DNA from 4 places in the Exiguobacterium sp. UBA3968 genome. Region 4 is predicted to be linked to each of the others. Evidence: riboswitches for the same ligand, from Rfam matches in the RefSeq annotation. Region 4 holds a riboswitch; each other region holds the start of a gene.

Region 1 (8,097 bases), on a different contig from region 4:
GTCGTTTCGGTCTCTTTTTTGAACACGTTGAAGGAGGAATGCGATATGCGACATCGCGTATGCGCTGCGTTGATTGAAGAGCAACAGATTCTAATGGTCGAGTTACATACCCCTTCCCGGACATTTTGGACGTTACCCGGCGGAGGTGTCGAGAACGGTGAAACTAAAGAGCATGCCGTCGTGCGAGAAGTGTTAGAAGAAACGCATCTTCACGTCACGGTCGAACGGAAACTTTACGAGATTTCAATGGATCAAGGAACAGAGACATGTTTTCTCGTTCGCCGTGTCTTAGATAGTCCTGAACCTCGACTCGGGATCGATCCTGAACTATCGCTTGATCAACAAGAATTACGAGCTGTTCGGTTTCGACCATTAAAGGAGCTTCAAGATGATTCACAGATTTCTCGTTTGCGTCGACTATCGTAACGATATAATCTTTGGATTAAATGAAAATTTAATAACCGTTTTTATACTTAAAAATAGTAGTCGGTAACTAAGCTTTTTGATAATCCAAAATCGCTCGATCCAGCGATAGAAAACGAGAACGTTATCAAGGTGTCGACTGCCTATCCGTTTTACCGAGTGGTCACAAATCGTATACGAATCGATAAGATATGAAAAAACGGATTCTCAGGTGCGGGAATCCGTTTTTTCATGCATTGTTCTTCTTTTGTTTTGCTGCCTCTTCTTCGACACGTTGCAACAAGCCCTGAACAATTTTCTCGTTTTCTCGTTCGCCACCGAGTGACAAGAGACTTTTCCCAACGAAGTTTGCCCCTTCATTTTTTCCTGTATAAATCAACAGACAACGAGCGTGTCCAAGTGGTTTGAGCGTAAACGTCATCTCAATCTTAAATATTTTAGCTAACGTGAATCCAATCGTATTTTGTTTAAAGTCCGGCTCATTCGTATAGGCTAAATCGGTCACGATGTAGGTTTCGAGTCGGTTGCCCTGCATGTACGTTTGACGATACGTCGAACCGACGACACCCGGTTTTCGTTCAATCACCTCATGCTGGACGACGTTCGGAATCAGACGTTGCAGCCGCGTGTGATCAAACAAGTGCCATGCTTCCTCAATCGGGATATCGAGCTGTCGTTCTTCTCTCCACGTAATCATAGATCCGCCCCCTTTCTATACAAATACCCTGTCATCCGGTCTTGTAACGTCCGGTGACAGGGCGGGAGCCGATTCTTATTTTACTGTGCTTGTTTCAAGAGCAGCTCCGAGGAACTTTGCCAGTTCAAGCATGCCGTAGCGTCCTGCAGCAGCTTCGGCATCGGAATTATAGTTCGTATTCGTATTGACATCATACGTATAGATCGTACCTGACGCATCCTTAATGAACTCGATACCTGCGACCGCAATCTGGTTCGCTTGGAGGAACGCTTCGTACTTTTCAATGATTGGATCATCGAAGCCTTCAACGATTTGGAACTTCATCGGTGTTTGCGGCGCTTCTTCACCAACTGGGCAAAACAAGTCGTCAATCACACACGCATCAGCTGGGCAAAGTTCGAATCCTTCCGACGTATCGACTCGGACCGCATAGACAAATTTTCCACCTACGAACTCACACCGCGTGATGTACGGTTCTGGTGCTTGGATGTACTCTTGAATCAACGTGATGCCATCGACTGGTTCGTCGAATGTCGAACCATCGAGATAAGCTTCAAGTGCTTCAATCGAATGGAATAACTGGACGCCGAGACCTTTCCCGGCACGGTTATGTTTCGTGATGAATGACGAAACACCGATTTCTTTTGCTGCTTGTACGATTTGATCACGTCCGACAGCAGCCGTTGTCTTTGGTACACGAATCCCAGCCTTACGTAACGCTGTGTATTGATTAACTTTGCTGACTTCAAGACGGAGCGCACGCGTTCCGTTAAAGACAGTGCGGTCATGCTCTTCTAACCAAGCGAGGACCCCTTCCGTCAACTCTGGCGCATAACGATGCCCCCGCGTATGCGAAGACGCACTCATACGACTGTAAAAGACACCTTCTGGCGGCAGTTCATCTAACGGTACGATTCCTTCATTTAAGTGCCACTGCTCGTACGGCAACTTGAGTTCTTCGAGACGTTTGATGAGATGATCCGTCCATTCTTGGTTTTCGTGGAGAATATGAATTTTTGTCATGATTGTTGACCTACCTTTCGTTTCGCTTCGACCAGTGGCATTACGTCACGGGCAAAGCGTTCCATTTCTTCAAGTTGTGGTGAGAATTGTAACAAGAGCAACGTGACACCAGCGGCTTCGAACGCTAGAATCCGTTCGGCAATCTGTTCTGGTGTTCCGATCAAGTTCGGTCGCAGACCACGGTTCGAGACGGAATAATCATTTCGTTCGACCTGTTGTTCGAGTTGCGATTTACTGATGAAATCTTGATAACCGGCATAACCGGCGCTGTCTTCCTTGACGTCCGTGATGCGTTGCCACTCAAGAAGCGCTTCTTCTTCCGTATACCGACAAATGATGTAGGCAGCAAGACCGAAGCTCTCAAGCGGTGCGTGTCCCGTCGCTTCCCGGCGTACTTTCATATCATTGATTTTATGAGCTACTTCTTCAACAGTGCCTCCATGCATGACGTAGGCATCACAATGTTCGACGATCGTCCGTTTTCCGGCTTCACTCTCTCCACCAGCGTAGAGCTTAATCCCCGGACGCTGGACGGGTTTCGGATGGAGTTCTGCCTGTTCGATCGTGTAGTGATTGCCGGAGAAGCTGTACGGTGACGCATCTGCCCATAGTCCTTTCATGACCGTGACGAACTCTTCCGTTCGGGCATAGCGTTCATCGTGTGCAGTAAAAATACCGTTGTATTGTTTTGCTTCTTCTGCCCACCAGGCCGAGACGACATTGAGCGTAAATCGTCCTCCACTCAACTGATCGATGTTTGCCGCCATCTTCGCCGTCGTCGCCGGATTATGGAACCCGGGACGAACCGCTGTCATGATTTCAAGGCGTTCTGTTGTTGCAGCAATCGCCGCTGCCGTTGTCCATGCCTCAAGACTCGGTTCCTTGATGCCTTTGATATCGTTCAAGTTCAATTCCGCAATCAACGTCGTCGAGAAGCCGATCCGTTCAGCTGTTTGTGCGACTTGTTTCGCATAATCGAATGTCGCTGGCATCTGTTCATCCTCGACGTTACGTAGCCATCCCCCAAAAATCGGTAACCAAAAACCATACTCCACTCCATCGTCCCCCTTATCATAAAAAAACGCTCTTTTCGAAGTTCGAAAAGAGCGACGGTATCTTGTCCTGTCCGCTCTTATCTTCAGAAGGTATTCCTTCCTGGAAGTAGCACCTTCCGCCATAGCGGGGTTGCTGAAGTGTCTTCGGGCCAGTCCCTCGACTTCTCTAGATAAGATGTGTTGCATTCATCGTACAGAATTCATTGAACTAAAGCAACCATTAAACCGTCTTTTCCTATCGGATTTATTCCAAAGAAAAATCCCGACGTAGTGTCGGGATTCGGAATTAGTATGGTGCGACGAAATCTGATGTCTGCTCTGGCGCCTGCTCCCCACGAATACGATCGTAGAATTTGGCAAGCGTGACACTGAAGTATGGTCCGACCCATAGGACAGCAAGACCAAGCGTAACGATAACAAGCAACGCCCAACCGATAAACGATAAGAAGAGCAAGAATGCTTCCATCTTGTGTCCATCCATGAGTTGCCGTGAGCGTGTAATTGCCTCGAGAATACCGATTGACGGCTCATCCCGAAGGATGTAGTACGTCAACAAGTAAGAGAATGACTTGATGATACCAGGGATGATTAAGAGTAACGTCCAGAGCGCGATAAAGATGAACTGAACAATGGCCAGCCCCACCACTTTCAGGAACATACCATATGGCTCAAACAAATCCGTCACTTTCGTTTCTTCGCCACGAGCAATCGACATGGCAATCCATGTCCAACCGACTCCTACTGGAATCAATAAAATCGACACCAATGATACAACGAGATCTATACTACTAGACGGCTCATCGATATCCGATCCAAATAAATTAGGAACACCCTGAATAATACTAAACAGCAGAAAAGCTAGGACTGCAAATCCCCAACGACCGCTGAGCGACTCCTTCGCTGCTTTCTTTAATTGAGATGACATGAGTAAGGTCCTCCTTGAAAAATAAGTTCTCACCTTACTCTACGGCTTAAAACTTCTAATGTTTCACTCTTTTTTCAATAATTTCCCGTCTCGTCACTGGTTGAGCCAAACACGCTCAAGTTGTCGTCCACATGTTAGAACGAACGTTGAACATCGAAGCGCTTCATCGCAAACGAAATGTCATGTTTTTCGTCTATGTACGCTGATATATCTCCACAGCCGGATCCTGTTGCTTGTATTTCGCGACGATGACGATCAGGACCGTGATGATCACAAGCAGGAACCAAGAAGACAACTTTCCGAGATCAACGACTTCCCATCCTCTTTCCTGATGTGGATAGACCCACCCTTTAAAGAACGTCACGATATTCTCAGCGATCCAAATAAAGAACGCGATCAGTAAAAAAGACAGGACGAGCGGCATGCGGTAGATCGTCTGCTCGATCGTAAAATGAACCCATGACTTATAGAAGACAAGGACGACGAGGACCATCAATAGCCAGCGTGCATCGAAGATCCAGTGGTGGGTGAAGAAGTTGAGATAGACGAGACTGCCTACGCTGATCGCAAGCCAAGGTGGTGGAAATGCTGTGAAGCGTAAATGAAATCTTCGGAACGCTTGACAGACATAACTTGCGACACTTGCATACATGAATCCTGCATACAAAGGAACACCAGCCACTTTCGTTAGAGCCTGTTCCGGATAACTCCAAGACCCAACGTTCACTTTGAACAGTTCAAGTGCTAGACCAATCACGTGAAAGAGTAAGATCAGTTTGAACTCTTCCAGCGTTTCATAACGCGTGACAAGTAAGACGATTTGGACGAGAAGACACCATAGCAACAGGAGATCGTATCGAGCGATCGGTTCAGCAGGAAGATAACGTGAAAGAGCAAGCGCTGCGAAAATCATGACGGGAAAGACGCAACAGATGGCTTCTATGTATGTAAAACGAATCAGGTGCCGGATCGCTTTCATCCTGTCATCTCCTTTTTTCTTCAGTATACGTTTCTCTTTCGACCTTCCCCTCCTTCTTAAGATGGAAAAAACGGAAAATTTCGTCTTTCTTCTTCTACTTTCCTCATGATACAGTTAACGAATCAATTATTTTTAAGAAATGAGGTGTTAGACATGACGCGTCATCGTGCTTCCTGGTTATTACGCGCTACGTTAAAGTGGGGACTCTTCCTACTCGGTTTATTTTTACTCGCTCTCGGCTCATCGATGATGATCACTGCTGAACTCGGTGTCTCGACGTGGGATGTATTGCATCTCGGTCTCCAAAAGAAAACACCACTGTCCGTCGGAACGATTATTTTGCTCGTTGGTCTATTACTCGTGTTCGTTAAGTACACATTAGACCGCGTCACACCACAAATTGGAACACTCGTCAACGCGATTTTCGTCGGTGTCTTCATGAATCTTGTCCTTAATTCTCATCTCTTACCCTCTTTTGAGTCGATTTGGTTGAATACGATCTGGTTGATTTTCGGCATCTTCATCATCGGCATGGGGGCAGGTCTTTATGTTGCTGTCGGATATGGAGCCGGTCCACGCGATGGGTTGACGCTGACACTTGCAGAGCGATTTGGAACGTCGATTCGTCTGATGCGGACGATCATGGAGGTCACGGCATGCGGCATTGGCTGGTTGCTCGGTGGTCCTGTTTTCTTCGGTACAATCCTCTCGATTTTCTTAATCGGACCATTCCTACAATTTTGGTTATTCTATTTCCGTCGGATCATTGCAGCGATCGATGCAAAAGGAATTCCAGCGTCTAAACGCCAAATTAGCTAAGTCGCCTGACTCGATATCATTCCGCGTGAATGATATCTCTTTTTATGTTAAAAGCAAATAAGTTGCGTCATCAAATTAAACACGTTATATTCGTTTACATATCAATCTTTGATACGTCAAAGGTTTCTTCGAACGAAGGGAAGGATGTGATGGATTGAGTATCTCCTGCACTGAAAAAGGACGGTTGATCTATGCACTCGTTTCTGTCAATAAGACGATTGCTCAAAAATTCGATCTCTGTACGGATGGTTTTAGTCAGACTCGAATGGATCTACTCGCTCAACTACAAGTCGATCAAACGATTAGCCAAAAAGAGTTACAAAAACGCGTCAATGTGGATCATGCGGCAGTGACCCGTCATCTCAAGCACCTGGAATCGACCGGGATGATTGCTCGCGAGCGTTCAGCTGCTGACAATCGGGTGATTCTTGTTTCTTTAACGGAACAAGGGGCGACGCGCATCGCTCAATTACGCGAACAAAAAGATGAGTTTCTCGAGGATCTACTCGAAGGATTCTCTGCTGAAGAACAACGGACGTTAGCTGAGATGATTCAGCGCATCGAAGCAAACGCTGACGCATTACCTAAACTAAAAGAGGAGTCGATTTAATATGGCAACGCAAACTCAAACAGACTTCATGGAAATCGTTAAAGGACGTCGCTCGATTCGTAACTACGACACGAACGTAAAAATTTCAAAAGAAGAAATGACACAAATCCTTGAAGAAGCAACACTTGCACCTTCTTCCGTCAACATGCAACCATGGCGTTTCCTCGTCATCGATAGCGAAGAAGGAAAAGCAACACTTGCACCACTCGCGAAATTCAACCAAGTCCAAGTCGAGACATCTTCTGCTGTCATCGCTGTCTTCGGTGACATGAACGCAGTCGATCAACTCGAAAACATCTACGACACAGCTGTTGCGAAAGGGCTCATGCCACAAGAAGTACGCGATCGCCAAGTACCTGCGATCCAAGGCATGTACAGCAGTATCTCAGCAAACGATTTGAAAGATAGCATCTTGATCGACTCAGGTCTCGTTTCGATGCAATTGATGCTCGTCGCTCGTGCGCACGGATATGATACGAACCCAATCGGTGGTTACGAGAAAGATCAAATCGCAGAAGCATTCGGTCTTGAAAAAGAGCGTTACCTCCCAGTCATGTTGCTTTCAATCGGTAAAGCAGTAGATGCAGGATACCCATCGGTTCGCCTACCGATCAACGACATCGCAGACTGGAAATAAGTTTTTCACACCACAAAAAAGAAAAAACATACACAAGGGAGATTGAATAATTATGACTACTCAAACAACAACGGACTTCATGGAAATCGTTAAAGGACGTCGCTCGATTCGTAACTACGACACGAACGTAAAAATTTCAAAAGAAGAAATGACACAAATCCTTGAAGAAGCAACACTCGCACCTTCTTCTGTCAACATGCAACCATGGCGTTTCCTCGTCATCGATAGCGAAGAAGGAAAAGCAACACTTGCACCACTCGCGAAATTCAACCAAGTCCAAGTCGAGACATCTTCTGCTGTCATCGCTGTCTTCGGTGACATGAACGCGGTCGATAGCATCGAGACAATCTACGATATGGCTGTTGAAAAAGGTCTCATGCCACAAGAAGTACGCGATCGCCAAGTACCAGCCATCAAAGGTTTCTACCGTCCAGAAGACGTTGAAACATTACGTGACAGCATCTTGATCGACTCAGGTCTCGTTTCGATGCAATTGATGCTCGTCGCTCGTGCGCACGGTTACGACACAAACCCAATCGGCGGTTACGAAAAAGATCAAATCGCGGAAGCATTCGGTCTTGAAAAAGAGCGTTATCTCCCAGTCATGTTGCTTTCAATCGGTAAAGCAGTAGATGCAGGATACCCATCGGTTCGTCTACCAATCGCTGACATCGCAGAATGGAAATAAGCGATCTCACTCAGTCCGGATTCCTTTTATAGGAATCCGGCTTTTTTGTATACTCAGAGAAAAGGAGGCGTCTGTAATGTATGATGTGACGATTATCGGAGCCGGTGTAGCGGGAATCTTCCTTGCTCATCAGCTCGTTGAAGATGGGCAATGCGTCTTACTGCTCGATGCCGGAAAACCAATCCGCAAGCGAACAGTAGAAGATGCGTATCTTGGATTTGCAGGGCTTGGAAAATCAGAA
Region 2 (8,097 bases), on a different contig from region 4:
CGAAAGTGAAATGATATCAGCTGTCTGATATCCACGACGTTCTGATACGTCTTTGATTTCTGGAGCGAACGTATCGAGAATCGTTTGTTTGTCGGCATCCGTCAGTGTGAAGTTCTCGACGAGAGGTGCTGGTAGTTTTGAGACGTCCCATTGTTCGTAAAGAACGCCGCGCGATGCGAGGAAGTCAGCGACTTCCGTTTGATCCGTATACCGTGTGTTTGTTTCTTGGAATAAGACTGTTGCCATGAGATGATTCCTCCTTTTAATAGATAGATTGACGGCATGATTGCAACGTCAACGTATAGTTGAATAAAAACTCGAAGGCTTCGAGGTGTTTCTTTGCTTCAAAGGCGGTCGGTGCCCAGACCGTGATTCCGTGATTGCGAATCAGGACGGCACCGCTGTCCGCTGTGACATATGGCGCAAAAGCAGCAGCGAGTGTCGGGATGTCCGCGTGATTCGGAATGATCGGCACCGTGACCGTCGCATCTTCTTCCCAGTGACCGAGTGCCTTGATGATTTCTTGACCGGAGAAGGTGATACTTCCCTGATCGCCATATAACTCCGAAATCACATTGTTCGCAATCGTATGGACATGCAGGGAACATCCGGCGTTCGTTCGGTTGAACACTTCGACATGGAGCAATGTCTCAGCAGAAGGGCGCCCGGATTGCTCGCCGATCAATTGACCGGTCGCATCGACATGAACGAAGTCGTCAGGAGTCGTCTGCCGCTTATCTTTCCCACTTGCCGTCACAAGAAATTCAATCGGAATACCGGACGTCCGAATGGCGAGGTTACCACTCGTACCAGGGAACCAATCGCGCGCTGCAAGTTCTTGTTTGATGGCGCGTAGTTCTTCATACCGTCGCATGAATGTCATATCGTCACCTCCGATCGTGCTAAATCATGAACGATATCGTGGAACGTCTCAAAAGGTGTATAGGCGATATCATTTTCTTCACACAACGTGATCAGATAATCACGGGCATAGACACGATCCGCTTGTTTTGCGAGTTCGAAGTCCGTCACTGAGTCACCGATGACGATGATGACGTCATCGTCTTTGCATAATGTACGGGCAACGGATGTTTTACAACAGCCGCATCCATTCGTGCAATGGACATCGCAGGCGTGTGGCCAATCGATGTGGACGAATGGACCACTGAAATCGGCAATGTTACAGTAAATCTGCTCTTGCTCGAGGAACGGTGCTAAGATCGGTTCGACGAAAAAGTCCATTCCACCGCTAACAATCGAAAAATGGATTCCTTGACGACGACTGTACTGAAGCAACTCCGAAAATCCTTCGCGAATGACAGCGCGCTCCATCAAGAAATCAAGATAGTCCGCTTTACCGTCGGACGGCAGAAGCGCGAACATCTGCCCGACACCACTTTGGATCGATAACGTCCGGTCGAGCACGCCACGTTTCAACGGTTCGAAGTCATTCACTGGCGCAAATACCTCCATGAGTGCAATGATGTTATCCTGCATCGTCACGGTACCGTCGAAGTCACAAAGAATTCGTAAGGTCATGACTTGATCCCCCAAGCGTCGAGCGCGACTCGTAATTCTTCATGTCGTGACGCAGCATTCGATAGGGATTCATTTGCGAGTGCCGCATCAAGTGCTTGACGAAAAGCGATAACACCAGCCGCAGCACCTTGCGGATGACCATGTACGCCACCACCAGCGTTGATGACGGAATCGATCCCGAAGTCGCGTACGAGTTGAGCAACGAGTCCTGGGTGAATACCGGCTGAAGGGACAGGGAAAATCGCTTTCGTCTGACCGAGGCGAGTCGCTTCGACCGCGATGCCGCGGGCGACGTCCTTCGGAAGAGCGACATTGCCGTAAGGTGACGGGAATAGTGTTAAGTCTGCACCAGCAACGCGCGGTAATGTGCCAAGTAAGACAGGCGCTGCAACACCGTGGTTCGGGCTAGCAATCAATGCACCGCTGTAAGCCGGATGATTGAAAATGGGAACGTTGATCTCCGGATCACTTGCCAATTCACGTAAGACGTCGAGTCCGTATGTGAAGGTATTCAACAAGAAAGCAGTTGCTCCAGCGTCAATCAATCGTTTGGCTTGATCCTTGAGCGTAAAGACGGGACCACTAAGTGTGATCGCATACAACGCACGTTTACCGGTCCGGTGGAAATGAGCATCGATAACCTCACGTCCTATCCGTGCCCGATCAATCGTCGGTGTCAACGGATTGTCATATAGGATCTCATCGTCCTTGACGAGATCGATCCCACCAGCAAGTTGTCCTTCGAGTTGATCACGAAGGAACGATAAATCGCGTCCGATGACCCCTTTGAAGATGCTCATTAACAGTGGACGATCTTCGACACCAATCAAGGAACGAACCCCTTCGATCCCGAACTTCGCACCTGGAAAATCCGACGTGAATGTATCGGGTAGTAGCAGTTCTGTTAATTTGATTTCACCGTCGAGTGAGAGTTTCCCGAAGACGGTCGTCAAGATCGCAGAAAAGTCGCGCGATACATTGTGTTCCGGGTAACGAATCGTGATATAGCCTTTACCGTCGCGCTCTTCCGTATGTACGACTTCTCCTTTGAATGAGGCGAGTTGTTGTTGCTCAAGATGATTCAGCTCCGTCCAGGAACCAACCGTCAGACCAAGCGCGAGTTGTTCGGCGCGTTGCTCCAGTCGATCGCGGGCGGTCAATTGATAAGTAGCTGTGATGTAAGCCATGTCTTTCCTCCTTCAATAAAAAAATGGTCTCTTGTCAGCGACAAGAGACCATGAATGATTCGAACGTGGACTCTTATCTGTCAGCTTAGTAGCTGCAAGAATTAGCACCGTGCCAAAAGGTCGGTTGCTGCGACATCGTAGGGCTTGTCCCTCCGTCTGCTCTTGATAAGAATTGGATGAAATTGTGAAATCTAATTGCAATTTTTACATGAGAGTCACGACTTGTCAAACTATTTTTAGAAAATTTATTTTTTTGAAAATACTCTTTCTATATATGGAGCGAAAACGATATCCGTTTCTGCTTGATTTCGATTTGACAGCAGGGAAGAGGATTGCGTAAGATTCAAATCAATATCACACACGACAACTACATACGACTCTTATCGCGAGTTGGCAGAGGGAATTGGCCCGATGACGCCGCAGCAACCGACCACTTGGCACGGTGCTAAATCCAACAGACGTTTCGTCTGAGAGATAAGAGGACGCAGTGACTTTCCTGCGCCTCTTTTCGATGACGAAAAGAGGCGCTTTTTCGTGTATCACATAGGGGGAACTGAGATGACATACAAAGCATTTACAGAACAGGACGCGATCGAACGGGTCCGCTCACTAGGACTGATCGGCGACGGAACCGTCGAAGCAGAAGAGATTGGCGACGGCAATCTGAACCTTGTCTTTCGAATTCGAGAAGGTGAACATCGATTGATTCTAAAACAAGCACTCCCGTACGCGAAAGTCGTCGGTGAGAGCTGGCCACTATCACTCGAGCGGGCGTGGATCGAGCAATCCGCACTCCGTGAATTCGCCCGGCATGCCGTGCCGTTCGTACCGCGTGTCTTTCATGCTAGTCACGACGAGGCGTATACGGTCATGGAAGATCTTTCACATCTGACAATCGTTCGAAGCGGTTTACTCGCAGGTGAACAGTATCCGTTGCTTGCGGAACATATTGGTTCTTATCTCGCTCGGACTTTATTCCATACATCGGACTTTGCGCTTGGTCCGGTTGAAAAAAAACGCGTCGCCCGAACGTACTACAATCCGGACTTGTGCGACATCACGGAAAAATTAATCTTCACGGATCCGTTCCATGACGCGGAGACGAACGAGATTGAAGCCGGGCTTGAAGAAGAGGTGGCACGTCTGTGGGCGGACGATGAGTTGAAACGCGAAGTCGCAAAACTCGAAGCGCTTTTCATCACGAAAGGAGATGCGTTGCTACACGGCGATCTACATACAGGAAGCATCTTTGCTTCGGCAACAGAAACGAAAGTCATCGATCCAGAATTCGCCTTTTATGGTCCATTCGGATTCGATGTCGGACAGTTCATCGCCCACTTATTCTTTGCAGCATACCCGGATTATTCAGCACTTCGTGATGCCCGGATTCGCGACATCGATACGTTCTGGCTGACGTTCGCTTCGACGTTCCGCGCCTTATGGGAACGCGAAGCCGTCGAACCATTCCGGACATCGGGACTCGTCGACGATGTACTGAGCACGATCTTGCAGGATGCACTCGGCTTTGCCGGTTGCGAACTGATTCGTCGGACGATCGGACTCGCACCAGTCGCTGATTTAGAAACGATTAGTTCTATGACGGAACGACTAGAACGAAAACAACATGCTTTACGTTTAGGATCGGCGTTAATCAAACGTCGGACCGAATGCCGGACATTTGATGATTTACGAAACTTCGACGTAACGGAGGAACTTAGCCGATGAGTACATTCGTTCAAAGTATTCGTTATGAAGACCGTGTCTTGACGATTCTCGATCAGACACGTCTACCGCAGGAAGAACACTATGAAGTCATTACCGATCTTGCACAAGCGGTCGAAGCGATTAAACAACTGCGCGTCCGAGGGGCGCCTGCGATCAGTTTATTTGGCGGATTCGTACTCGTTCAAGAGGCGTACCGGTTTGAAGCAGAACTGTCGATCTATAAGCAAGCCTTGCTTGAGACATCAGCGACGTTACTCGCGACACGACCAACGGCTGTTAACTTACGAAATGTCCTTGATCAATTGAATCCAATCATTCAAGACGGGACGTCGGTAGAAGAGATCCGCGAACGGCTCGAGCAGCGGACGATTGCCTTATACGATCAGGATGCGCAGACGTCACGTCAAATCGGGATTCATGCACTGGAATTGTTCCAGTCAGGCAACCGGATCCTAACGATCTGTAATGCTGGATCGATTGCGACCGCTGCTTATGGAACAGCACTTGCGCCGTTCTATATCGCAAAAGAACGCGGCATTGAATTATCTGTTTTTGCGAGTGAGACGCGACCATTACTGCAGGGAGCACGACTGACGACATGGGAGCTACAACGTGCCGGCATCGATGTCACGCTAATTACAGATAACATGGTCGCCCATACGCTGAAAGAAAAACAGATCGATGCAATCATCGTCGGGGCGGACCGGATTACACGAAACGGAGATACGGCGAATAAGATCGGAACGTTCCAACTAGCATTACTCGCTCAAGCTTTCGGTATCCCGTTTTACGTCGCAGCACCGCTCTCGACGTTTGATTTCTCACTTGTTTCCGGAGACGCGATCGAAATTGAAGAACGTGATCCGCAGGAAGTGACGACTGTCCAAGGTGTTGCGACAGCACCAGAAGGAGTTACTGTCTTCAACCCGGCCTTTGATGTCACACCACACACCTTAATCACGGGCATCATTACCGAACTTGGTATTATCACGCAACCGAATGAAGAAACGATTGAACAATTAACGGGGCTTCAACCCCTCGGATAAGGAGACAATTCATGAAAAAACTAGCTTACGCCGTCCTAGCACCGGCCTTATTACTAGCGGCTTGTGCGAATGGAGAAGCGACGACGAAAGTCGTCAAGGATGTACCAAAAGGAGTTCAATCGGACGTCAAGATCGCCGTCATCCGTAACCTCGCATCGGACGACCATACGAAACAATTCCTTGATGGCGCACGAAGTGAAGGAGAAGCGCTCGGCTTTAAAGTCAGCACGTTCATTTCGGAAGGTAACGATGTCAAGTTCAAGGAACTGGTCGCGCAGGCGATTCAGCAAGATTATGATGGGCTCATCATTTCGCACGGTAAGGAAGACTATGCCTATGACATGATCAAACCAGCAGTCGATAAAGGACTAAAGGTCGTGACGTTCGATACGGTCACGAAGAAAAAAGGGGCATCTCTACAAGACGTGACGGAAACGTTCCAAAACGATCATCAACTTGCGAAGCTATCACTCGATGAAGTGACGAAGGTGACGGACAAAAAGCCGGTCCGTGTCATCAAACTCTGGTTCGGACCAGGTTTTGCCCCGCTCGATCGTCGTCAAGAAATCTATAAGACGTACGAAGCAGACGGCAAAATCAAAACGCTTGAGACGGTTGGACCGACGAACTTCCAAGATGTCCAAGGGGATATCGCGACAAAGATGAATGCCATTCTCGCGAAATACCCGAAAGGAAGCGTTGATGCCGTTTGGGGAGCATGGGACGAAGTCGCAAAAGGCGCTTACAAATCGCTCAAGGATAATAAACGTCAAGAAATCCCATTGATCTCGATCGATGTCTCAAATCAGGACATCAACCTGATGCGTGAGAAAGGCAGCAACTGGGTTTCGACGAGTGCGGTGGATCCATTCCTGATTGGACAAACGGACATGCGACTACTGGCTAAGAAAATCGCCGGAGAGAAGACACCAGATAGCTTTGATCTCGATGCGAAACTCGTTGAGCAGAAGGCATTGAAGCAGGACACAACGATGTATAATCTCGATACGATCATCAAAGGTTGGAGTACGTCGGATAAATTCAATGAGCCGTGGATGGACCGGTTGCGTGACGTCCATAAAAAACAATGACGTCTATCAATCATCACCTGGAAATGACCGGGATTTCACTTGCGTTTCCGGGAGTCCAGGCACTCAAGCAAGTCTCCTTTGAGGTGAAGTCTGGTGAAATTCATGCGCTTGTCGGTGCGAATGGTGCCGGTAAGTCGACGCTGATGAAAGTCTTATCTGGAGCGGAAACAGCGGATGAAGGAATCATCCGTCTTGACGGGAAAGAACTGTCAATTCAATCTCCGCGTGATGCAAAACGAATCGGGATCGATCTCGTCCAACAAGAGGTTGATGTGGCGCTTGTCCCGTATTTGACGGTTGCTGAGAATATCTGTCTCGATCTGTTGACGGACGGAACAATGACGGGTTTGGTATCCCAACGCCGTTACATACAGCGTGCGAAAGAAGCGTTAGCGACATTACAGGCGGATATTTCCGTCAAGACACGTGTCGAAGAATTACGTCTTGCTGAAAAGCAACTCGTATTGATTGCACGCGCCCTCGTTCAGGAACGTCGTTTTTTAATTTTGGATGAACCGACGGCACCTCTCAGTCAGGCGGAAACAAGCCATCTCTTTTCAGTCGTGCGTCGTTTAGCGGAACGGGGACTTGGGATCATTTTCATTTCCCACCGCCTACAAGAATTGTATGACATTTGCGACTCCATCTCGGTCATGCGCGACGGTCAACTCATCTCGCGACATCTTTTGACAGACATCACGAAGGAAGCTGTCGTTGAGCAGATGCTCGGGCGTAAGCTTACGTCTGTCGCGAAAACGTCACGGATCAATGCGACGAACGTACTGACGGTCGAGAGTGCCACGAATGCGGACGTCCGCGACATCTCCTTGACGGTTCAAGCAGGGGAAGTCGTTGGTATCGCGGGTCTTGTCGGTGCCGGTAAAACGGAATTATGCAAAGCATTATTCGGTGATCGCCCGTTTCAGGAAGGGGAGGTTCGTATAGGTGGAAAAGCCCATCGCCTTTGCAATCCACAAGCTGCGATTCAAGCGGGAATCGGTCTCGTTCCGGAAGAACGGCGAAAAGAAGGAATTCTTGTTGCCGATTCTGTCGCAGAAAACCTGACAGCAGCGGCAGCTCATGATTTCGTCAACCGCTGGGGACTGATGGATCGTCGTAAAGAAGTCGAACAGGCATCGAAATGGGTCAAGGAGCTGGGCATCAAAGTGGCAGACGTGAAACAGGACGTAGGTCAACTATCCGGTGGGAATCAACAAAAAGTCGCCATCGGAAAATGGTTACTGACCGATGTTTCTGTCCTCGTCTTAGATGAACCGACGAAAGGTGTCGATGTCGGAGCTAAACAAGATATCTATCGTCTGATTGACGAACTCGCGCAACAACAAAAAGGGATCCTTTACGCGACGAGTGAATGGGATGAACTTTTGACCGTCACGGACCGAATCTACGTCATGTTCGATGGACGGATTGTCCATGAAACGAAGACGGCGGATACATCAGAAGAAACCTTGTTGTGGTATGCGACAGGAGGAGGGCAACGATGAATGA
Region 3 (8,097 bases), on a different contig from region 4:
AACTAGCTTCGGGATCATTCCAGGAGCCGGTGGAACACAACGCTTGCCACGACTGATTGGGGAGACGCGGGCAAAGGAATTGATCTTCACGGCGAAAAAAATCGATGCGATGACAGCAGAACGGTACGGACTCGCGACAGCCGTTGTTGCCCGGGAAGCGTTGATGACGACGTGTCTTGAGTTTGCCGGTCAGATGTTACAGAATGGTCCGATTGCCTTGCGCCAAGCGAAGCGAGCGATTGATCAAGGACGGGATGTCTCACTCGAGAAAGGACTACAGCTCGAGACGGAAGCCTATGAAGTCGTCATTCCGACGGCTGATCGTCAGGAAGCGCTACAAGCCTTCGCTGAAAAACGACCACCACGCTTTGAAGGAAGATGAGGATGGTCGACGTTTGAAATAACCCGTATACTAACGATACACACTATGAACGACTGAAGAGAGAGTGAATACCATGAGTGCGAACACCCAATCGATGATCTTTACGATTTACGGCGATTATATCCGCCATTACGGCAATCAAATCTGGGTCGGGAGTTTAATTCGACTCGTCAAAGAGTTCGGACATAACGAGCAGGCCGTTCGGGTTGCTGTGTCCCGGATGGTTAAACAAGGCTGGCTCGTCTCCGAGAAACAAGGAAATAAAAGCTTCTATTCATTGACACCACGTGGGGTGGAACGGATGGAGGAGGCTGCACGTCGGATCTACAGATCAACACCGCACGACTGGGACGGGAAGTGGCGGACGCTGATGTACACGATTCCGGAGGATAAACGCCAGATTCGCGATGAGCTCCGCAAAGAACTGACGTGGAGTGGGTTTGGCAACCTATCGAATGGGGTTTGGATTTCACCGAACCCGCTTGAAAAAGAGGCGGAACGATTGATTGAAGCGTACGAAATCGAAGAGTATGTCGATTTCTTCGTCGGTGAATACCACGGTCCGAAGCAAGACCAATCCCTTGTTGAGCGCGCTTTTCCACTAGAGGAATTGCAGGAACGTTACGAAACGTTCATCACGGATTATAGCCGGCAATACATCGTCCATCAGAGTCAGCTCCAACTAGGAGAAATGACGGATGAGCAGTGTTTCGTCGAACGGACGATGCTCGTACATGAGTACCGAAAATTCCTCTTCACGGATCCGGGACTCCCGCAAGAACTATTACCGGATGCTTGGAGCGGACACCATGCGGCACTGTTGTTCGAGCAATATTACCGTCTGCTTGCGCAACCAGCGAGCCGGTTCTTTGAATCAATCTTTGAAGAGACACACGATGTGTCACAACGTAGCGCTTCGTATGATGCAACAGAACACCCGCTGTTTGCGGAACGATGATATATATAAAAGCGGGACGGATCACGCAATCCGCCCCGCATTCGTGTCATTCAGATGTGTTTTGTTCGGTTGATCCTGCGAGAATGTTTCGGAAAGCGTAACCTTTATCGACATAGGAATCAATCGACTCCTGAATCATCGCGAGGTCCGCTTCCGTCAGTTCACGCACGACTTTACCCGGTGAGCCGATGATCAGCGAACGGGGTGGGAAGACTTTTCCTGATGGAATCAACGTGTTCGCCCCGATGATGCATTCTTCACCGATGTCTGCGTGATCAAGAACGGTCGCGCCCATTCCGACGATCGAACGACGTCCGATTTTACAGCCGTGTAAAATCGCGTTATGTCCGACCGTCACTTCATCCTCGATGACGACAGGTGCGCCTTCGTACAGATGAATCGTTGCGTTGTCTTGGATACTGCAGCGTTTGCCGATTGTAATCGGTCCTTCGTCACCGCGTAATACAGCGTTGAACCAGATGGTAGACTCGGAACCGATCGTGACGTCTCCAATCAGATAAGCGCCAGGAGCGATGAATACATCGGATGCTACGTTCGGATGAATCGATTGATACGGAATCTTCATAACAGAACGACCTCATTTCTAGGATAAGATGAACTACTATTCATTCCCTGTCAGTATATCATGCGGTGGGAGTCGAGAACGGAGGAAAGATATGTTTCCGATTTGTGAGCTATTCAACATTCGTTATCCATTGATCCAAGGAGGGATGGGTAACATTAGTCATGCAGCACTCACGGCAGCGGTGTCGAATGCCGGAGGACTCGGAACGCTTGGGTGCGGTACGTTGTCGGTCGATGAAGTAGCGTCTCGGATTCACGAGACACGAACCCTGACGGAGCAACCATTTGCCTTGAACATCGCGATTCGTGTATCTCCTTATACGGAAGCACTGATCGATCTCGCGATTGCAGAAAAGATTCCGGTCGTCTCTTTGTCGGCAGGAAATCCGGCACCATACATAGAGCGACTTCAAGCTGCTGGCATCAAAACGATCGCTGTTGTCGCTTCAGTCAAACAGGCAGTAAAGGCAGAACAGGCAGGCGCTGATGTACTCGTAGCGGAGGGAGTTGAAGCGGCAGGTATCAATTCCCCGCTTGAACTGACGACCCTCACTTTGATTCCGCAGCTTGTCGACCGGGTCAAGATTCCGGTTCTTGCAGCGGGTGGGATTGGCGATGGGCGTGGGCTAGCAGCTGTCCTGTTGCTTGGTGCTGCCGGCGTCCAGCTCGGAACACGGTTGATCGCGACGGAAGATGCGAAGGTCCACCCAGTTTATAAATCGCGCTTAACGGATGCGACAGATACCGATACACGCATCATCGGGCGCTCCGTTGGATTTGTCCGACGTGTCCTTGATGGTCCTTACGTCGAACAGCTCACAGCCAAGACACCTGCTGCTTTTCTCGATCAGACGAATGAGTCGTATCATATTACAGGCGCTCTTGAAGGCGATGAAGAGAAAGGATATGTCAACGCTGGACTGGTTGCCGGTTTGATTCGTGATGTGCCAACGGTTGCTGAGTTGTTTACGCGCATGATGGAGGAAGCAGAGGAACAGCTGAAGCGGACGACTGCTCGTTTTGCGACATGAACATACAATGATGACCCGTAAACCCGCTTTTGGAAAGCGGGTTTTTCATGTTTTTTTGAAAATGGGACATTTGTCCTTTTCAAGTGAGGCACAAATAAGGTCTACTCTAGTGTAGAGATTAAAGGAGGAGATGACGTGCAAGGAGTCGTGTTTGCTTTGATGAGCGGTCTGTTCATCGCCCTGCAAGGTATATTCAATGCGCGCCTTGCGACAGGCGTCGGACCGTGGTTATCCGTATTGATCGTCCACTTTGTTGGTCTGATGGGTTGTTTAGTCATTTATAGCTTCGTACGAGATCGGAAAATCGGCGGATTCCGTCAGTTACCGTGGATTTATGCGAGCGGTGGTTTGATTGGCGTGCTAGTCGTCGTAACGGAACTCACAGCGATCCAAAAACTCGGCATGACATGGGCGATGTGTTTGTTACTCGTCGCGCAGATTTTATGTGCCTTTCTGATTGATTTAAAAGGATGGTTCGGTGTCTTAAAAAAACAAGGAAATCGTGGTCAGTGGGTTGGTGTGGGTCTCATGCTTGCAGGAGTTGCGATTTTCTCACTTGCCTAAAGGGAGGGAACGAACATGGAAACCGTCATCCAACAATATGGACTGGATACGATTTTAACGGAAGAGACGCGCGCTTGGTTGCGTGAAGAAACCTTCCGAAAAGGAGAACTCCTCTGTACGACCGGTGCAACAATCGACCGGATGTACTTCATCGTCGCAGGCAAGGTCAAGATTTCTGCTGCTTCGTCAGAAGGGAAACAACGGATTTTACGATTCAAAACACCACTGACAGTGATTGGTGACGCCGAGTTCATCAATGAACGAGAAGTGTTGAATACAGTTGAGGCGGTGACCGATGTCGATGTGTTGAGCGTGCCGTATGCGATTTTACGCGAGCACAATACGACGAATGTCTTTCTGCAATTTTTACTACGAACAATTACAGCGAAATGGTATGCCGATTCGAAATCAGCGTCGCACCACGTACTCTATACGGTCGAGGAGCGATTTGCAGGCTACTTATTATCGATTGCGTCCGAAGCTAGTGACAGTTTGTTTTATCAGGAGATGCGGACGTCGAATCTACATGACGTCGCTGACTGGCTTGGAACGAGTTATCGTCACCTTAACCGGATTATCACGAAGTTGTGTGAGGAAGAGATCCTTGTTCGACGACGTGGCAAGATCATCATCGTCGATTTGGAACGGATTCGCGAGAAAGCGAACGGTAACAGCTATGAGTAAGGAGGAACGAACATGATAATAGGCATTGTGTGTGCCGTATTGGCTGGAATGTTAATCAGTTTGCAGACGGTATTGAATGCTCGGATGAGTGATGCATTCGGCGCATGGGCGACGACGACGCTGGTTTTCTTCGTCGGCTTCATCGGAGCAAGTGTCACGTATGTTCTGTTTCGTGGTGGAACAATCGGACAGATTCAAAACGTATCGCCACTCTATTGGTTCGGTGGACTCGTAGGTGTTGGCGTCGTCTTTTGTGTCATGCGTGGAATTCAATTGCTTGGTCCGTCCGTCGCGATCTCTGTCGTTCTGATTTCGCAGTTAAGCTTTGCCCTCGCTGTCGATACGTTCGGTTGGTTCGGTTTGCCGCAAATCGATTTATCGTTTGGTCAGCTCATCGGTCTCGCTGTCATGGTGTGTGGCATCTTCGTCTTGAAACGGTATCAAGTCGTGGCACCGGAACAACAGGCAAAGGATCAACTAGAACGTGTTTCATGACTTACTTTTTCCATAACAATGAAACAGGTCAGCAAACTAACGTTTACTGACCTGTTTTTATATACATTTTTTTGAATCAGACCGTCGTCGTATCTTTCCATTCCTGTTCGATGAAGGCATCACGACCAGAAGCAGCACGATCTTTTTTGTAGTGTTCTGGATTTTTCTTATGGAAGTCTTGATGGTACTCTTCCGCTGGATAAAATTCAGAAGCGGCATCGATCCGCGTCACGATTGGCTGTTTGAAACGGTTGCTTGCAGCAAGAGCGTCACGAGAAGTAATCGCAGCTTCATGCTGCGCATCCGTATGATAGAAGATTGCTGGCGCGTACTGCGTACCGCGATCTTGGAATTGACCTTCTGCATCCGTCGGATCCGTTTGGGGCCAGTAGAGTTCAAGTAAACGCTCGTACGGGAACAGGCTCGGATCAAACGTGATTTGGACGACCTCGAGGTGTCCCGTCGTTCCTGTTTTGACTTGCTCGTATGTCGGGTTATCGACGTGTCCGCCCATGTAACCTGATACGATTCCCTCGATTCCTGGTAATTCTTCAAATGGTGTCACCATGCACCAAAAACATCCACCTGCAAATGTTGCTTTTTCCATCTGTCTCTTCCTCTCCGTGGGAAATCCCCATTGTATGTCTGACAGCGAGAAAACGAAAACGACTCCTTCGCTTGGTTGCAAAAGGAGTCGCCGCTTTTTATCAACCAAAGCTTTCGCTTTGCTGGTCGTAGCACCTTGCTATGCGCAGGTTGCTGGGACGTCATCGATCCAGATCTCTCGGTCCACTCTTGATAAGGGTATATGAAGTTGATGTCATTCGTTATCATTGTTGTGATGATACCATTCACAAAGAAATAAAGTCAATCCTTAGAATTTAAGGCACGTAAAACGGTTGCTCCAAGTGTCTTCGCACCAATCAACAACGCTTGTTCATTGATCTCGTACTGTGGATGGTGCTGCGGATAGTTGACGCGACCGTCCGTATAGCCAGAGCCGGTAAAGAAATAACTACCCGGGACGTGTGTTAAGTAATGTGCGAAGTCGTCCGCCGCCATCATTGGTGTGAGTGCCCGGACGGATGCTTCCGGTAAGAAAGCAGCAGCTTCCTGAACGAGTTTTGTCTCATCCGGGTGATTCCAGAGCGCCGGGTAACCAGTCGTGAAGTCAATCGAATACGAAGCACCGATGCCGGCACACGTCGTCTTAGCGACAAGATCGACTTCTTGCCGGAGCTGATGCCGAAGTGTCTCGTTGAACGTTCGGATTTCCCCGACAATGCGTGCCTCACCCGTAACGATATTTGGTGCTGTTCCTGCATGGAAAGAACCGATTGCGAGAACAGCCGGCTCAAACGGATCAACCCGTCGACTAACGAGATGTTGTAAGTTGCAGACGAGTTGCGCTCCAGCGACGAGAGCATCTTTTGTTTTATGCGGTGCCTGGGCATGACCACCTTGACCATGGACGATGATTTCGAATTCGTCGATCGCACACAATGTATGTCCTTCCCGGAACCCGATCGTGCCAACCGGTAAATCATTTTCGAGATGTGTCGCGAAAATTGCATCGACCCCTTCGAGGACGCCGGCTTCGATCATTTGGATTGCTCCACCGGGAAAGACCTCTTCTCCATGCTGGTGGATGATCCGAATCGTTCCTTGCAATTGATCGCGTAACGGATAGAGAGTAGCAGCAAGGGCCATCACGATCGCCGTATGACCATCGTGTCCACAAGCATGCATGACCCCGGGATGGATCGACCGGAAGGCAAGCGTCGTCTCTTCTTGAAGCGGTAAAGCATCAAAATCGGCACGGACCGCTATCGTCGGACCAGGCTGTTTGCCTTCGATCGTCGCGACGACACCACGACCTCCGACGGCTGTTTGATGAGGAATTCCCTGTTCTGCGTAAAAGGCGGCAATCCGTTCTGGTGTGCGGACTTCCTGGAAAGAGAGTTCCGGGTGTCGATGAAAATCGCGACGTAACGCGATCATCGTCGGTTCGAATTGTTCGAGTGCTTCAAAAAGTTGAGTTTGCATGTTCAAGCTCCTTTAACGTGTGTCTTTTCGCGAAAATGGGTACAGATACAGGTAATCACGAAAGGGGATAATGTAACATGGGAGAAATCGTCGTCAATGCTGTACTTACAATCAAAGCTGGACTTGCGGATCAAGTCTTCCCGATTTTACAAACGGTCTATCATGCTTCACAAAAAGAAGAAGGATGCTTACGTTATTCCTTGCACCAATCGATCGAGGATGAGCATCAATTCATGTTGTATGAAGTGTATCGGGACGAAGAAGCGCTTGAAGCGCATATCGCATCCGACCACTATAAAGCCTACCGTGAACAGATCGAATTATACTTGATGGACCGACAAGTGGCGAAATACGTCGAGATGACTTTCTGACGTGTTGCGATAAGAAGAGACGAACCCGTCGAAACCGACGGATTCGTCTTTTTTATTACATCGATTTAAAGCCGAGGAAATGCTCCTGCCAACGCGGTTCATAGATTGAATTGATTTGCAGCTGTGAACCACCCGCATGGATGAAGTGTTCGTTATCAAGCATGATTCCAATATGCGATGGACCGTCTGTATAGGTGTTCTGGAAGAAGACGATATCTGAGCGTTTACCACTTGAGATGCTCGTCCGGCGATTCGTGAAGAACGCACCATACCAGTAGCCACGAACGTTCGTCCGACCACCGTATTTTCCAGCTTGGTTCGTCGCATAGTGAATCAGTCCGGAACAGTCGAAGCCACCGTTTACGGCATCTTGCGAACCCCATGTGTAGGGTGTTCCGATATGCTGGACGGCTGCTTGGATCAGCTTTTCACCACGCGTATTATTCTTTTTGACGACTCGTTTATCCGACGTGATCGTCACGGCGGATACCGGAAGATAGACAGGTGTCCAACCTGATTGGATGACATAGAAATTTCCGACCCGGTGACGCGGATAGACGCGTTTGCCTTGTTCAACAAGTCCACTGCCTTTTGGGCTCGTCGGACTTGCGAAAAAGGATGTCGTCTGTTTGACGGTATAGATTTTCGCCCGGTCGATCGCTTTTTGTGCCAGGCTCATATCGGGTTTACTCGTGCTGATATAAGGGTTGAGGACATAACCGGTTTGACCACTGACTAAGCGGACTTGCCAAAAGTCATCATCAATCGATTTCAAACCGACTAATTTCGTCCCTTTCTTCAAATAAGCGGCCGGACGACTGTAAGCGACGTCGGCAGAGAAGAGGGGAGTTTGATCTAGATGAACATAAAACGTCGTCCCTTTTTTTGCTTTTGCCATCGGTTTGTTCAGTCCGATACGACTCGAATCGACGAAACCAAAGGTATTTTTGTATTTGACACGTGTATAATAACCGCTTTTTC
Region 4 (8,097 bases):
CCAATGATTTGGATGACGAAGACGATTGCTAAGATTAAGAGGGTCGCAATGACGATGACATCGTTTTGAGAACGCTGGAATCCTTCGATGAAGGCCATGTCCCCGAGTCCACCTCCGCCGACTACTCCGGCCATTGCCGTGTAACCGACAAGTGCAACGAGTGTAACCGTGATACCAGAAACGATAGCAGGCAATGCTTCTGGGATTAAGACTTTGTAGATGATTTGGAACTTCGTCGCGCCCATCGATTCAGCTGCCTCGATGACACCTTTATCGACTTCGCGAAGTGCGAGTTCAACCATCCGACCGTAGAACGGTGCGGCTCCTAAAATCAGTGCCGGTAATGCTGCTGTTGGTCCGAGGAACGAACCGACGACTGCTTTCGTAAATGGAATCAATAAGATCAGTAAGATGATGAACGGAATCGAACGGAAGACGTTAACGATCAAGCTCAAGATCGAATAAAACGCCCGATTTTTGAACAACAATTCTTCATTTGTCGCAAACAATAATAAACCAATGATCAAACCGAGAACGAATGTCGAAAGACCAGCGACTGCCGTCATATAGATCGTACTGCCTGTCGCTTCCCACACCATGTCCCAGTCTAGGTTGTCAAAGAATGAAATCATCGGTGATCCACCTCCACTTCAACATCACTGGCTTGAAGCTTCGTGATGACCGCTTGTGTTGCTTCTGTTTCCCCGATTAACTGAATGAACAGTGTACCGAGCGCCCCTTCCTGTGATTGACCGACGTTTCCGCCGATGATATTGAACAGGACGGGTGAATCCTTCATGACTTCCGCGAGGATCGGACTTTCCGCCGTCGATCCGACGAACGTCAACTGAACGATTTTTCCGGTTGGGTAGCGTTCGCGGAGTTTCGCGAACGTCAACTCGTTTTCCGATGGCGACGTCAATTGTTTGACGAATTCCTTCGTCATCGCTTGCTTCGGATGACGGAAGACTTCTGCGACCGGTCCTTGTTCGACGATTTTACCGGCCTCCATGACGGCGACCCGGTGACAGATTTTTTGAATGACGTGCATCTCGTGTGTGATCAAGACAATCGTCAGTTTCAATTTTTCATTGATGTCGACGAGTAACTCAAGAATCGAGTCCGTCGTCTTCGGATCGAGTGCACTCGTTGCCTCGTCACATAAGAGAACGTCCGGGTTCGATGCGAGTGCCCGAGCGATACCGACACGTTGCTTTTGACCACCCGATAATTGCGACGGATAGGCTTTTTCACGTCCATCCAAACCAACGAGTTGAATCAGTTCCGCAACTCGTTCCTTACGGCGAGCCTTCGGGAAGCCACCGAGTTCGAGTGGGAACATGATGTTTTCTTCAACAGTCCGTGACCAGAGTAAGTTGAAGTGCTGGAAGACCATCGAGACATTCTTGCGGACGCCTCGTAATTCTTTTGGTTTCAGTGATGTCATTTCGACACCATCGATTTGAATCGAACCACTCGTTGGTGCTTCGAGCATATTCAACAATCGGATCAAGGTCGATTTCCCTGCTCCGGAATAACCGATTATTCCAAAAATTTCACCGCGCTCGATTGTCAGATCGACATTCGCGACGGCTTCGACCGCTCCGCGCTTTGAGCGATAAATCTTTCCTACGTCTTGTAAACGAATCACAACTGTCCCTCCTAAAATAAAAAAAGTGCGCGCGTTTTAGAGCAAACGCGCGCACTTTTCAGTACACAAAACCATTTGCTCTCATCTCCCAGACTTTTGTCTGCTGGAATTAGCACCACTTCGGATTAGATCCGCGGTTGCCGGGTTTCATCGGGCCAGTCCCTCCACCACTCTCGATAAGAGTTTCGGTATTAAGTTTGTAGAATATATTCTGAATATTAGCAGGGGTTATTTTTGTTGTCAAACAGTTTTTTCAGAAACTTTTTCGAGGAACGTGAAAGCACGTGTTAAGTCTTCTTTCAAATCTTCCGCATCCTCAAGTCCAACTGAAATCCGAACGAGACCGTCCGTGATGCCGAGTTCTGCCCGACGTTCTGCTGGGATCGACGCGTGCGTCATCCGTGCCGGAACGGAAATCAGGCTCTCGACGGCACCAAGACTCTCAGCAAGTGTGAAGAAATGTGTCGCCTCGACGAGTTTTTCTGCGTTCGCTGCTGAACCGACATCAAAGCTGATCATCCCACCAAATCCAGTCGCTTGTTTCGCTTGGATGTCGTGACCAGGATGCGATGCAAGTCCTGGGTAGAAGATGTTCGAGACGATGTCTTGCGCTTGTAAGAACGCAACGAGATCATGCGCTGTCTCTTCGATCGCATCCATTCGGATACCGAGCGTACGTAGACCACGGACGAGCAAGAAGCTGTCTTGCGGTCCAAGCACGCCGCCTGTCGAGTTTTGGATGAAGTGCATCTCTTCGCCAAGCGCATCATCTTTGACGACGACAAGTCCAGCGACGACGTCTGAATGTCCGCCGATGTATTTCGTCGCACTGTGCAAGACGATGTCAGCACCAAGTGCGAGTGGTTGTTGATGGTATGGTGTCGCGAACGTGTTATCAACGACGAGTTTAAGATCGTGACGTTTTGCAATAGTTGCGATTGCTGCGATGTCCGTTACTTTCAACAACGGATTCGTCGGCGTTTCGACGTAGACGATCTTCGTATTGTCTTGGATCGCTGCTTCCGTTGCTGCAAGATCCGTCGTATCGACGAACGTCACTTGGATGTTGAACTTCGGTAAGACGCGTTGCATCAAACGGAACGTACCACCGTAGACATCGTCCGTCATGACGATGTGGTCGCCAGACTCAAGCAAGTGGAAGACAGCATGAATCGCTGCCATCCCAGAACCGAACGCAAAACCACGTGCGCCACCTTCAAGATCCGCAATCAATCGTTCGATGCTCGTCCGTGTCGGGTTCGCTGTCCGTGAGTATTCGTATCCGTCCTTAAGTTGACCGATTTTATCTTGCTTGTATGTGCTTGTTTGATAGATTGGAGGTGTGACGGCTCCTGTTGCCCGATCGACACCTGTTCCTCCATGAATCAATGCTGTCTTCTTACGCATGAGTTTCGTCCACCTTTTCAAAGATTTGTTGGCTTAAATAGCGTTCGGCACTGTCTGCGAAGACGGTGACGATTGTACTGCCGGGGTGACGCTTTGCGATATCAAGCGCAGCAACGAGCGCTGCCCCTGCTGAGCTACCGACGAGTAATCCTTCGCGAGCAGCGAGTGTATGGACCGCGTCAAACGCATCGCGGTCGGAAATCGTATGAATCTCGTCGACGAGCTCACGCGGCACGAGACTTGGCCATTTCGCTGTACCGATACCTTCTGTCTTATGCGGACCGGCTGGACCACCGTTCAAGACGGAGCCTTCCGGTTCAACGATTGCTGCTTTTGTACCGAGACGTTGTTTTAAGAAGTCCGCTGTTCCGGCGAACGTACCACCTGAACCACAACCGGCAACGAACCAGTCGATATGCGGCAAGTCCGCCATCAGCTCAGGACCGAGTGTCCGCTGATACGTGACTGGGTTCTCTTCGTTTTCGAATTGTAACGGAACGTAACTGTTCGGAATTTCCTGACCGAGTTCTTTTGCCCGGTCGATCGCCCCTTGCATATCGAGTTCAGTCGGCGTGTTGACGACGGTTGCGCCGAGTGCCCGCATCAACGTCTGCTTTTCCTGACTGAATTTTTCCGGAACGACACAGATGACTTGGAGATCGTATTTCTTAGCGGCGAGCGCCAAGCCGATGCCGGTATTCCCGGCTGTCGGCTCGATGATCGTACCGCCTGGTGTCACATGTCCGTTTTCGATCGCTGCATCAACGAGTTGAATGCCAAGGCGGTCTTTGACGCTGCCCCCAGGGTTCATCCATTCGAGCTTCGCCAAAATGCGCGTACCAGCAGGCAAATCGAATGAAGTGATCTCGTAAAGTGGTGTGTTTCCGACGAGGTCGCGGACGTTGTTCGCGATCATCCGAAGACGATGTCCCATTCATCACGACCGGCAAGCATTTTCTCGGCATAGTGCTTCGCTCCTTTGAGGTCATGTGCGCTCGCAAATCCACATTGGACTTCGTTTTGCGCTGGAATCTCTTCTGCTGCGAGGACGTCTTTCAACGTCTTCTCAACGAGTTCGCTCATTTTTTCGACCGAGTCGAAGTTCATCATCGCCATGTAGAAACCTGTTTGGCATCCCATCGGCGAGACATCGATGACATCATCCGAGTAGTTACGGATGTTTTCAGCAAGTAAGTGCTCAAGTGTGTGCATCGCACGCATCGGCATTTGCTCAACGTTTGGTTGTGTGAAACGGATATCGTATTTGACGACTTGGTCGACTTTACCTTCTTTATAACCCGCGACGCGGATATAAGGTGCTTTGACTTTCGTATGATCCAGGTTAAAGCTTTCGACGTTCATTTTTTGAAGTGCCATGATTTATTCCCCCATTTTCTCGGCTTCTACGAGCCAGACGAAGTGATTGTATTGTGTGAAGTTAACAGTGAATCCCCGTGCTGTAAACAATTCTTCCATGACTGGAATCAACGGGTAGAATTCGCGTTCGAGATCGTCCGCTAACGCATCGAACCCTTGAGCGCGTGCTTCGCGGATCGTTTGCAGGCGTGCCTCTTCTGAGACGAACATCGTATCCGCGTAGACGATTTTTCCGTCTGCCGGTAAATGTGATGCCATCAGTTCGATTGCTTCTCCCTTTTCCTCATCCGTTAGATGATGAAACGCATACGTCGAAACAAAACTGCGTGCTTCCTTCACCTCGAACGAGAGGAAGTGACCGTCTTGTACATCAAGTGACGGAATCTTTTCCGTCAGGATTGCCCGCATCTCCGGACTTGGTTCGACGGCGAGTACGGCGTCGTGACGTGCCAGAAGACGTTGTGTCAGGTTCCCTGTGCCTGCTCCGAATTCAATGACCGGCGACTGCGCTTTATCCGCTACTGTATCCAAAATCTCATCGTATCGACGAAAAACCTCTTTATACTCCGGATCATGTCCGGTTACTGTCTCGTCATACGTTGATGCCCATTCTGTGAAAACATCCATAAAACGTACTGTCATGCCTTGTCGTCCTCCATCTCACCAGTTAATTCCGAGTAATCGGATATGAATTAAAGTAATTTTCCTTATTCGCATTGTAGCAAGGAGATTCTATCCTGGCAAGCGACCGGCTCGAAAAACTTCCAGAAAACAAAAAAAAGGCGTTGCCGGCGAACCGACAACACGAATAATGTGGTTAGAAATGCTACGAAGGAAAACCCAGCTCCATTCGGAATTGTTCGCTCTTCCGCGTGGAGGACGGCGCCTGTTCGACATGATAGCCAGCTTACGTTCACTTCCTGATCGGTCCTTTCGATCCACCACCCGTTCATTGCACCGCTTCGTCTTTGGGGGACGACTTAAGGGGAAACAATACACCGGCTTAGGATGGGAAAAAGGGTTCAGGACTTGAATCGTATTGAACGATCATCTCTGCTAGACTTCCTATAATGCATTTCTAGAAGTTGTTATGAATATACCATTCATATTTCTGCGTTGTCAACGGATTATTGTAAATATTCCGACAATTTAACAAAAAGAAAAATCCAGTTGGACTTTTCTTACCGTTCTTGACAGAAAGCAAAGACGTTTTGGACGGACTGGAAGGCATAAAGTCGCTCTACGACTTGATTTTCTTCAATTCGCAACAACGCAGGAACACTCATGACACGGGCTTCTTCTAAGAAATCTGGAATGAAATTCCCGTTCGCCTTTTGAATCGATTGACCTGATTCCGTCGCTTCGACGATATCGAGCATACGTTCCGCAATGGCGCATGTCCCGCACATCGGTGCATAGACATACAATAGCCCGTTTTCCGGGACGGTCGTGACCTCTTGCATGACGGTCGCTCCTTTCTTCGTGGCATCTGTCGTCAGTATACAAAAAAAAGAGAGCGGACGAAACGCAAGCGCCTCGTTCACTCTCTTTTCGTTAAGTATTACTCGTTGATCATCGATTTGTACGCCGCAGCGTCCATCAATGCCTCGACTTGTGAAGCATCTTCGATTTCGATGTCGACCATCCAAGCGCCTTCGAATGGTGACTCGTTGACGAGTTCTGGGGAATCCGAAAGGTTTTCGTTGATGGCAACGACTTTACCAGAGATCGGTGCGTATAATTCCGAGACTGTCTTGACCGACTCGACTGAACCGAATGGCTCGTTTGCTGAGATCGTATCCCCGACTTCAGGCAATTCGACGAAGACGATATCCCCGAGTTCGTGTTGCGCGAAATCCGTGATTCCGATGCGCGCCTTGTTTCCTGATACTTCGACCCATTCATGTTCTTCCGAATAGCGTAAGTTGTCTTTTACTTGACTCATTTCCGATTCCCCCTGTGGACTAATTTGGACTAACGTGTTCAGTATACCAAAATCGACTCTGAACTTAATACCATTTTCCTTGATACATTTCTTCCTTGAAGCCGATCGTGACGTCTTTCCCGTCTGTGACGATCGGACGCTTCAGCAACATGCCGTCACTTGCGAGCAACTTGTATTGCTCGTCTTCTGATAACTCAGGGAGTTTGTCCTTGATGCCTTGCGAACGATACGATTGACCGCTCGTGTTGAAGAACTTCTTCAATGGCTCTCCACTTTTTTGGTGGAGTTCCTGAATCGTTGCAGCAGATGGTGTCTCCTCGACGATATGTTTGTAATCGACTTCGACACCGTGCTGTTCGAGTGCTTTTTTTGCTTTGACGCACGTACTACATTTCGGGTAGCCGTACATCGTGACTGTTGTTGTCATGTTCATCACCTCACTTCCAAGAGTAGCAGATGGATCACTTCTGCTTCAAGCGTGCGAGCGCCCCGTCGATCTGATCTTGATGATGGGCGTCATGGGCGACGAACGACTCGACGAATTCTTGCGGTCGGAAATTCTCATAGGTCGCCGCAAATTGCTCATCAGACAGACGATTGAGGTGATCGACGATATCACGCCGGACACTGATCGCTTTTTTCAACAAAGCAAGCGGATCGATATGATGCGCATATTCGACCGCCAGTCGATTGAACTGATCAAAATCCGTCTCGACGAGCGTCAACGGTTCATCCGGTAACTTCGAGATGGCATGATCGTAATAAAACCGGTCCCATAAATATAGATGGCTGACGCACTCAAGGACGGTCCACTTGTTGAGCGCAAGCGACAGATCCCATTCTTCCGGCGACAAACGTTCAAGGGATTGATAGTAGGCAATCGCAAATTGCAGTTCAACCAATTCTTGGCGCATCTCGTTTTCCTCCTCAACCAAAAACTTCGCCTTTACAGAGATTTTCCCTGCAAAGGCGAAGCGGTAAACCTGACTTAGACCGTATATTTGTTTGATTCGATGAGGCGTTTTGCGATGTCGCGTTTCGTACCGATGACGTTGATCGGCTGATAACGGCTGAATTTTTTGAGTGCCGAGAGCAACATCCGGAGTTCGTCGCCGCTTGCTGCCGCGTAGAGAGTCTCTTTCGCGTCACGCTCGACAGCTTCGAATGCTTGTTGCGCGAAGACTTCCGTATAACGGACTTTCAGTTCGCTCTTCTCGATGCCTTTATCGGCAATCGCTTTGTCCGTTCGGACGATCGCTGACTCCAGCGCATAGATTGCACTCATGATGTCGGCTGTGTTCGCTAAGATCTCTTGCTCGCCTTGGAGTTTGTCCTGGTATTTCTGGACCGCTGTTCCGGCAGTCAACAAGAAGATTTTCTTCATCATCGCGAGTAAGTGACGTTCGCGATCAAGTGGTGCTGTTCCGATGTCAGTCGGCATGAAGCTCATCACTTCTTGTTGCAGACGCTGTGCTTCCGCAAGCAATGGCAACTCGCCTTTCATCGCTTTCTTCAGCAATGTTCCTGGTACGAGGAGACGGTTGATCTCGTTCGTTCCTTCGAAGATCCGGTTGATCCGTGAATCGCGGTACATGTTCTCGACTTCGTATTCTGCCATGAAGCCGTAACCACCGTGAATCTGAACCGCTTCATCGATGACATAATCAAATGTTTCCGAAGCAAAGACTTTGTTCATCGAGCATTCAATCGCATACTC

What was found. A riboswitch is a leader RNA that binds a small molecule or an ion and turns the genes downstream of it on or off. The one in region 4 is predicted to bind S-adenosylmethionine.
Region 1: another riboswitch for S-adenosylmethionine. It lies ahead of B3S86_RS13490 (LLM class flavin-dependent oxidoreductase); the one in region 4 lies ahead of B3S86_RS10510 (methionine ABC transporter ATP-binding protein).
Region 2: another riboswitch for S-adenosylmethionine. It lies ahead of mtnK (S-methyl-5-thioribose kinase); the one in region 4 lies ahead of B3S86_RS10510 (methionine ABC transporter ATP-binding protein).
Region 3: another riboswitch for S-adenosylmethionine. It lies ahead of msrA (peptide-methionine (S)-S-oxide reductase MsrA); the one in region 4 lies ahead of B3S86_RS10510 (methionine ABC transporter ATP-binding protein).

Annotation. Positions count from the first base shown of each region.
Region 1 covers NZ_DGCW01000007.1:145,889-153,985, forward strand. The annotation lists gene B3S86_RS13475 (NUDIX domain-containing protein) at 46-426, shown strand; gene B3S86_RS13480 (hypothetical protein) at 653-1,120, opposite strand; gene B3S86_RS13485 (ATP-grasp domain-containing protein) at 1,196-2,143, opposite strand; gene B3S86_RS13490 (LLM class flavin-dependent oxidoreductase) at 2,140-3,198, opposite strand; SAM riboswitch class I at 3,273-3,375, opposite strand; gene B3S86_RS13495 (DUF975 family protein) at 3,485-4,123, opposite strand; gene B3S86_RS13500 (DUF817 domain-containing protein) at 4,317-5,102, opposite strand; gene B3S86_RS13505 (YczE/YyaS/YitT family protein) at 5,256-5,921, shown strand; gene B3S86_RS13510 (MarR family winged helix-turn-helix transcriptional regulator) at 6,076-6,531, shown strand; gene B3S86_RS13515 (nitroreductase family protein) at 6,533-7,168, shown strand; gene B3S86_RS13520 (nitroreductase family protein) at 7,221-7,856, shown strand; gene B3S86_RS13525 (NAD(FAD)-utilizing dehydrogenase) at 7,933-8,097, shown strand, end outside.
Region 2 covers NZ_DGCW01000004.1:13,952-22,048, reverse strand. The annotation lists gene B3S86_RS00290 (1,2-dihydroxy-3-keto-5-methylthiopentene dioxygenase) at 1-246, opposite strand, end outside; gene B3S86_RS00285 (methylthioribulose 1-phosphate dehydratase) at 263-883, opposite strand; gene B3S86_RS00280 (2-hydroxy-3-keto-5-methylthiopentenyl-1-phosphate phosphatase) at 880-1,539, opposite strand; gene B3S86_RS00275 (2,3-diketo-5-methylthiopentyl-1-phosphate enolase) at 1,536-2,726, opposite strand; SAM riboswitch class I at 2,797-2,898, opposite strand; SAM riboswitch class I at 3,104-3,207, shown strand; gene mtnK (S-methyl-5-thioribose kinase) at 3,285-4,451, shown strand; gene mtnA (S-methyl-5-thioribose-1-phosphate isomerase) at 4,448-5,497, shown strand; gene B3S86_RS00260 (sugar ABC transporter substrate-binding protein) at 5,509-6,588, shown strand; gene B3S86_RS00255 (sugar ABC transporter ATP-binding protein) at 6,585-8,093, shown strand; gene B3S86_RS00250 (ABC transporter permease) at 8,090-8,097, shown strand, end outside.
Region 3 covers NZ_DGCW01000004.1:37,402-45,498, reverse strand. The annotation lists gene B3S86_RS00430 (enoyl-CoA hydratase-related protein) at 1-382, shown strand, start outside; gene paaX (phenylacetic acid degradation operon negative regulatory protein PaaX) at 456-1,340, shown strand; gene B3S86_RS00420 (gamma carbonic anhydrase family protein) at 1,387-1,926, opposite strand; gene B3S86_RS00415 (NAD(P)H-dependent flavin oxidoreductase) at 2,018-2,956, shown strand; gene B3S86_RS00410 (DMT family transporter) at 3,092-3,520, shown strand; gene B3S86_RS00405 (Crp/Fnr family transcriptional regulator) at 3,536-4,204, shown strand; gene B3S86_RS00400 (DMT family transporter) at 4,217-4,699, shown strand; gene msrA (peptide-methionine (S)-S-oxide reductase MsrA) at 4,776-5,306, opposite strand; SAM riboswitch class I at 5,401-5,504, opposite strand; gene B3S86_RS00390 (M20 metallopeptidase family protein) at 5,567-6,745, opposite strand; gene B3S86_RS00385 (putative quinol monooxygenase) at 6,823-7,116, shown strand; gene B3S86_RS00380 (SH3 domain-containing C40 family peptidase) at 7,172-8,097, opposite strand, start outside.
Region 4 covers NZ_DGCW01000005.1:1,693,380-1,701,476, forward strand. The annotation lists gene B3S86_RS10505 (methionine ABC transporter permease) at 1-632, opposite strand, end outside; gene B3S86_RS10510 (methionine ABC transporter ATP-binding protein) at 629-1,651, opposite strand; SAM riboswitch class I at 1,730-1,834, opposite strand; gene B3S86_RS10515 (bifunctional cystathionine gamma-lyase/homocysteine desulfhydrase) at 1,892-3,058, opposite strand; gene B3S86_RS10520 (PLP-dependent cysteine synthase family protein) at 3,051-3,974, opposite strand; gene B3S86_RS10525 (S-ribosylhomocysteine lyase) at 3,971-4,435, opposite strand; gene B3S86_RS10530 (class I SAM-dependent methyltransferase) at 4,439-5,077, opposite strand; gene B3S86_RS10535 (thioredoxin family protein) at 5,617-5,898, opposite strand; gene gcvH (glycine cleavage system protein GcvH) at 5,997-6,380, opposite strand; gene B3S86_RS10545 (arsenate reductase family protein) at 6,445-6,807, opposite strand; gene B3S86_RS10550 (DinB family protein) at 6,842-7,294, opposite strand; gene B3S86_RS10555 (acyl-CoA dehydrogenase family protein) at 7,369-8,097, opposite strand, start outside.